Regions from separate parts of the Cohnella sp. LGH genome, predicted to be linked through region 2. Evidence: a T-box and tRNA genes for the amino acid it is inferred to sense, from the RefSeq annotation. Region 2 holds a T-box; the other holds one or more tRNA genes.
The links. The T-box of region 2 lies ahead of leuS (leucine--tRNA ligase). A T-box ahead of a tRNA ligase gene usually reads a tRNA of that ligase, here a tRNA-Leu.

Region 1 (3,382 bases), 770 kb from region 2:
AATGCTTGTCGAGCGATAAGCGTTTGGAAATTCTTACTTTATTGTCCCAGGGATCCAAGACGGTAGAAAAGTTAACCTCGTCCACGGGGATGAATTTTGCAAACGTATCTCGCCATCTCCAGGTATTGTTGGATGCCAAGCTTGTTAGATTCACCAAGAAAGGCACCCACGTCATCTATTCATTGGCCGACCCTGCTATTGTTGATTTGTTGACTTCCCTGTGGAGAATCAGCAACAAGCAGCTTCCCGATATCGGAAAGCTTAAGGACGACTTTATGGATAACTTGGATAACGTTCAAACTCTAACGATGGACCAGGTCATGGAAAAATTAAATACGGAGTCTATCCTTCTTCTGGATGTGCGTCCAAAAGAAGAGTTTGAAATTAGCCATATCGATGGCGCGATATCCGTACCTATAGAGGAACTGGAGTATTTTATGCGTGAATTCCCTCAGGAGACCGAGATTGTCGCTTACTGCAGAGGTCCGCTCTGTGTATACTCCGCAATCGCTGCGCAGAAGCTGCAGGCTGAAGGATTTAGCGCCTATCGGATGGATGAGGGAGTAAATGAATGGCAGGAACATTTTGCTCACTGAAGCCAAATAGAGAGAACCGTTAGTCCGTGTAAAGCCTTCCGCATCCTATTTATCAGGTTGCGGAAGGCTTTTTTTCTATCGTCTATGAACCTACGCGCTTTTATTAATCGCACACTTGAGAGGCGGCAATCATATCAATTTCAACCAGCAAATCATAATTCAGATCGCAATAAACGGTCGTTCTGGCAGGATAAGGGCCGAAAAATAACGTCCACAAATTTGATTAAATTCAGCATAATGCTCCCTTTTGGCCAAATAGATATTCAACCTTGCCCGTTATTGAATTTAGCCCGCCTTGACCGGCGACAAACAACAGCGGACCTAATCGAGTTGCAGATGGAAAAAGCAATACTTTCCATACTCGCTCGCCTTGGATCGCGCGTACAGACTTTACGGCGCTCTCTCCTCCCAGCCGTTTCTCAAGCTTATGGCGATGGGCTTCAACAATAGCCTCTCTTCTTGTCGAACAGATCGGAATGCCAGCATGTGCGACTTCTTCCCTGCTCATATCGTTGGCAGGAAATTAATCTACGTAGAGGGAAGCCACCTCGATTTGAGGTTCATAGCCCCACCGCCCCAACAACCTGCAGACAATGACTTCCGCATGAGAATTATGCCGATATCCCGTAATGATGACGGCTACTTTAGGGTTGCTTGGCTCGCCTGTATGCATCGTTTACGTCGCCCCCCTAATCATTCTTCATGTTGGTTAATCGAATTCTAGAAATGACAAACACAAAGGTAAACCAGGCGTTAGTAACTCTACAGCCTGGTTTCCTTATTCCTTCTGGTTCGGACACAAAAAAAGCTCATTAGATTAATCTCTAATGAACTGTCATTGTTAAAGTGGTACCGGTGAGAGGACTCGAACCTCCACGGGGGTTGCCCATTCGATTTTGAGTCGAACGCGTCTGCCATTCCGCCACACCGGCATATTCAATTTTGTTGCATCTTACTGGCGCGCCCTAAGAGATTCGAACTCCTGACCTTTTGATTCGTAGTCAAACGCTCTATCCAGCTGAGCTAAGGGCGCAAGCTTTGAGGTTTTTGGAGGCGCCACCCAGACTCGAACTGGGGGTAAAGCTTTTGCAGAGCTCTGCCTTACCACTTGGCTATGGCGCCAGATTCAAGATTGAGATGGAGCGGAAAACGGGATTCGAACCCGCGACCTTCTCGTTGGCAACGAGATGCTCTACCACTGAGCTATTTCCGCACATTAGGTTCGTGAAAATGGCTGGGGATCTAGGATTCGAACCTAGGAGTGACGGAGTCAAAGTCCGTTGCCTTACCGCTTGGCTAATCCCCAACAAAATTGATGTAAATGGGGCGATCGAGGGGAATTGAACCCCCGAATGTCGGATCCACAAACCGATGCGTTAACCACTTCGCCACGATCGCCATGAATTGTGAAGCATTTAATTGGCAGGGGCAGCAGGAATTGAACCCACACTAACGGTTTTGGAGACCGCTGTTCTACCCTTAAACTATGCCCCTAAGCATTAAAAACATGATGGTGGAGGATGATGGATTTGAACCACCGAACCCGAAGGAAGAGATTTACAGTCTCCCGCGTTTGGCCACTTCGCTAATCCTCCACGTTTAGAAGAGAAATGGTGCCGACTAGAGGACTTGAACCCCCAACCTACTGATTACAAGTCAGTTGCTCTACCAATTGAGCTAAGTCGGCTTAGTGTTAAGTTTTCTTGATGGTGGCTCGAGACGGAATCGAACCGCCGACACGAGGATTTTCAGTCCTCTGCTCTACCAGCTGAGCTATCGAGCCTTACATGCTTCCTTGAAGGAAAATGGCGGAGCCGACGGGATTCGAACCCGCGGTCTCCTGCGTGACAGGCAGGCATGTTAGGCCTCTACACCACGGCTCCGCGTGTACTCGGTTATGAGCCGAGATGATGTTTGGTTGCGGGGGCAGGATTTGAACCTGCGGCCTTCGGGTTATGAGCCCGACGAGCTACCGGGCTGCTCCACCCCGCGTCGTTGTTGAGTATGTTGCCCGTTAAAGCGACATTTATTATCATACCTTATATCGCTTATGTAATGCAACCCTCAAATTCTGGAAATTTCTTATGAAAGAAATGGTGACCCCTAGGGGATTCGAACCCCTGTTACCTCCGTGAAAGGGAGGTGTCTTAACCGCTTGACCAAGGGGCCATACTTACCTGAAAATTTATGGCGGAGAGAGAGGGATTCGAACCCTCGAGACGCTTTAGACGCCTACACGATTTCCAATCGTGCTCCTTCGACCAACTCGGACACCTCTCCAAATGGCTCCCCGAACAGGACTCGAACCTGTGACAACTCGATTAACAGTCGAGTGCTCTACCAACTGAGCTATCAGGGAATGGTAAGCAATGTAGAACTATGAATCCCGCCTGGCGACGTCCTACTCTCCCAGGACCCTGCGGTCCAAGTACCATCGGCGCTGGAGGGCTTAACGGTCGTGTTCGGGATGGGTACGCGTGGAACCCCTCCGCCGTCATCACCAGACCAGATTGCTTCAATTCTAGCCATGTTAAACATGGCATTCAAGGCTTGCGCCCTGAAAACCGGATACGAACCAAACTCGCGCTTAGAAGAAGGTGAAGTGTCTTGCTTTGTAGGCCAATTCACTGTTCGTAGCGATTTGCATCGCACGATGTTAGGATAAGCCCTCGACCGATTAGTACTCGTCAGCTCCACACATTGCTGCGCTTCCACCCCGAGCCTATCAACCTGGTGTTCTTCCAGGGGTCTTACGAATTGGGAAATCTCATCTTGAGGCAGGCTTC
Region 2 (3,382 bases):
TGCGCGGATCGACGACGTTGACCCATTCCGTCACATTGGCAAGCGGAGACTCGCCTGTACCGGAAGGCTGGATCGCGTCCACGTCCGGCAGCAGCAGCGGCAAATCCTCTTCCGGAACGGTGTCCATCGTGCCGTCCTCGTAGTGGAGTACCGGAATCGGCTCGCCCCAATAACGCTGGCGGCTGAACAGCCAGTCGCGCAGACGGTACGTGACTTTGCCTTTCCCCGTGCCCGCCTGTTCCAGGTGGGCGATCATCGCTTGGATCGCTTCCGCAGTTCCCATACCGTTCAGGAACTCGGAATTAACCAGCTTGCCGTCGCCCGAATAGGCCGCTTCCTCTACGTTCCCGCCCGCCACGACTTCCTTGATCGACAGATCGAATTTCTTCGCAAACTCCCAGTCGCGCTCGTCGTGGCCCGGAACGGCCATGATTGCGCCCGTGCCGTAGCCGCCGAGCACGTAGTCGGCGATCCAGATCGGCACCTTGACGCCGTTCACCGGATTGACGGCATAAGCGCCGGTAAATACGCCGCTCTTGTCTTTGGCCAGATCCGTTCGCTCCAAGTCGCTCTTGCGAGCCGCTTGCTCGACGTACGCTTCGACGGCCGCTTGCTGCTCGGTGGTCGTAATCGAACCGACCAGTTCATGCTCGGGAGCGAGCACGCAATACGTCGCTCCGAACAGCGTGTCTGGACGCGTCGTGAATACGGTCAGCGCCGCGCCATGGCCGTCGATGGCGAACGTCACTTCCGCGCCGGTCGACTTGCCGATCCAGTTGCGCTGCATATCCTTGATGCTTTCCGACCAGTCCAGATCTTCCAAATCTTCAAGCAGGCGCTCGGCGTATTCGGTAATTTTGAGCATCCATTGGCGCATAGGCTTGCGGATCACCGGATGGCCGCCGCGCTCGCTCAGCCCGTCAATGACCTCTTCGTTGGCCAGCACCGTGCCGAGCGCCGGACACCAGTTAACCGGCACTTCCGCCACGTAAGCGAGCCCTTTTTTGTACAGTTGGATAAAAATCCACTGCGTCCACTTATAATAGTCCGGGTCCGTCGTGCTAAACTCCCGGTCCCAATCGTAGGAGAAACCGAGCGACTTGATCTGGCGACGGAAATTGTCGATGTTCTCGAACGTAATTTCGCGCGGATGACGCCCCGTCTGCAGCGCGTATTGCTCGGCCGGCAAGCCGAACGCGTCCCAGCCCATCGGGTGCAGCACGTTGAAGCCCTTCATCCTCTTAAAACGGCTGACGATATCGGTCGCCGTATAGCCTTCCGGGTGGCCGACGTGAAGTCCCGCCCCCGATGGATAGGGGAACATGTCAAGCGCGTAGAATTTCGGCTTGCCCGCATCCTCCGTCGTCTTAAACGTCTTGTTCTCGTCCCAATATTTTTGCCACTTCGGTTCGATTTTCTGCGGCTGATAACCTTGACCTTGCTCCTGTGCCATGTCGATTAACTCCCTTTGTCAGAAAAAATAAAAAAGCTCCCGCCCCCAGCGTTGTCGCTAGGGACGAGAGCGTCATCTCCCGTGGTACCACCCTAGTTGACGGCAATCCTGCTTGGATGTCCGCCCACTCTGCCTCGTAACGAGAGGTAACGCCTTGCCTACTTGATCCATATTCGCATAAGCGAAGAGAAATCCGTTCGGTTCGGAGGCTCCAAGGCGAGTTCGTCGCAGTCGCTAACCGGCTCGCACCTTCCGCCAGCTCTCTGAATAACGTCACGCGATTACTGTTCCTTTTCATAGCCAAAGTATGCCATGATTATAGCCATTCGCGCGATCCGTGTCAAGCAGATGCGGATAGACGCCGACGTCTCGACAAAGTCTCTAACTGCGGCTCGATGAAGCAACCGCTATTTGCCCGCCGCTCCGTTCAAGAACAAATCCACGATGGATGCCGCCAGATGCTCTGGGGAGAACACCTCTTCGCCGATTCGTTCGCGGCTGCCGATCATTAGCAGGGAAGAGAACGCGTGGGACAGCAGCATCGGATGACCTTGCGGAATCTCGCCGCTTTCCATCGCTCTCGCGAATTCTGCCGCCAGCACCTCGTGAATCCGATACTCCGCCCGGCGAATTTCGGCGCGCTGCTCCTCGCCGAGCGAAGGATAAGCCTCCCGCATCAAGCTTTCGAATTCAACATGAGCCTGCGATTTCGTCATTTTGGATAGGGCGATCTGCGCAAGACGTTCGCGCAAGCTTCCGCCGGCCTGGATGATCCGTTCGGTAATGGCGCTAATTCGCAGCATCATTTCCGTTACGGCGGCGGTAAACAGCACCGCTTTATTCTCGAAATAATAGTAGACGGACGCCTTCGTAACTCCCGCCCGTTCGGCAATCATATTGACGGAGACCGGCTCATACCCTAATTCCATAAACAGGACAGATGCGGTCAGCAGCACCTTGTCTCTCATCGACGGATGGTCCGCTCCGCTCTTCGGTCTTCCGGGGGCGCGCTTGGCGCGTTTCTCGCTCATCGCTTTCCCCTCCTTCGGTTGAAATTTTCTCGTTGCATAATTAACCTTCCGGTATATATAATTAATTTGCATTCCAATTAAATTATATCCGAAATTCGGAGCGCGCACAGCTTTGAATAGAAGCTGCACCATTCAAAGGAGGATCATTCGTTATGAGCAATAAGAAAAGCGGCTACGGAAATTGGGTCGCCGGCAAGAGAAGCAAGTGGATTACGCTGCTGGTCTGGATTGCCGCAGCCGGCCTGCTGAGCGCGCTGCTCCCGTCCGTAAACAGCCAGGAAATCAACAATTCCCCCAATCTGAATTCCGGAAAGCCTTCCGTGCAGGCGGATGCCGTCGCCGCGCGCGAATTCCCAAGCGGCTCCGACATTCCGGCGCTAGTCGTGCTGTATAAGGGCAGCGGGCTCACAGAAACCGAGTTGGATGTCGTCCGCAAGCTGACGGAGAAGCTAAGCGCCTCGCCCGTGCCGCACCAGACGGCCGTCCCGCCACTTCACACTCTGCCTCCGCAAGCTCTGCAGAGCCAGTTGTCCGAAGATGGGAGCACGTTCGTACTTCCCGTTCTGTTCGCCAAAGACGCGGGCGCGGAGAATTTAAAGGAGGGCGTAACCGAGCTTAAGCGTGAGTTAGTCGCCATCTCCGGAGCCGATCCGTTCGCCGAACCCCGCGACTCCGCGGACAAACTAAGCGCGCGCGTGACCGGACCGGTCGGCATCCAGATCGATGCGACGGGCCTGTTCAAGGACGCAGACGTCAGTCTTCTGATCGGAACCGTGCTGCTCGTGCTTATTTTGCTTTTGCTCATCTATCGGTCGCCGATTCTTGCCCTTCTGCCTCTCGTCGCGGTAGGCTTCGCATACGGAGTCATCAGTCCGCTGCTCGGTTGGATGGCTAGCAA

Region 1: it encodes a tRNA-Leu, which carries the amino acid that the T-box ahead of leuS (leucine--tRNA ligase) is inferred to sense. The anticodon was not compared.

Annotation. Positions count from the first base shown of each region.
Region 1 is NZ_CP072117.1:4,990,718-4,994,099, forward strand. It holds gene J4772_RS21485 (ArsR/SmtB family transcription factor) at 1-596, shown strand, start outside; gene J4772_RS21490 (hypothetical protein) at 1,120-1,269, opposite strand; tRNA gene J4772_RS21495 (tRNA-Leu) at 1,444-1,528, opposite strand; tRNA gene J4772_RS21500 (tRNA-Arg) at 1,553-1,629, opposite strand; tRNA gene J4772_RS21505 (tRNA-Cys) at 1,645-1,718, opposite strand; tRNA gene J4772_RS21510 (tRNA-Gly) at 1,735-1,809, opposite strand; tRNA gene J4772_RS21515 (tRNA-Gln) at 1,828-1,902, opposite strand; tRNA gene J4772_RS21520 (tRNA-His) at 1,919-1,994, opposite strand; tRNA gene J4772_RS21525 (tRNA-Trp) at 2,017-2,090, opposite strand; tRNA gene J4772_RS21530 (tRNA-Tyr) at 2,108-2,191, opposite strand; tRNA gene J4772_RS21535 (tRNA-Thr) at 2,208-2,283, opposite strand; tRNA gene J4772_RS21540 (tRNA-Phe) at 2,304-2,379, opposite strand; tRNA gene J4772_RS21545 (tRNA-Asp) at 2,403-2,479, opposite strand; tRNA gene J4772_RS21550 (tRNA-Met) at 2,512-2,588, opposite strand; tRNA gene J4772_RS21555 (tRNA-Glu) at 2,691-2,765, opposite strand; tRNA gene J4772_RS21560 (tRNA-Ser) at 2,785-2,876, opposite strand; tRNA gene J4772_RS21565 (tRNA-Asn) at 2,880-2,955, opposite strand; rRNA gene rrf (5S ribosomal RNA) at 2,985-3,101, opposite strand; rRNA gene J4772_RS21575 (23S ribosomal RNA) at 3,254-3,382, opposite strand, start outside.
Region 2 is NZ_CP072117.1:4,217,297-4,220,678, forward strand. It holds gene leuS (leucine--tRNA ligase) at 1-1,453, opposite strand, end outside; T-box leader at 1,510-1,760, opposite strand; gene J4772_RS18225 (TetR/AcrR family transcriptional regulator) at 1,861-2,484, opposite strand; gene J4772_RS18230 (MMPL family transporter) at 2,637-3,382, shown strand, end outside.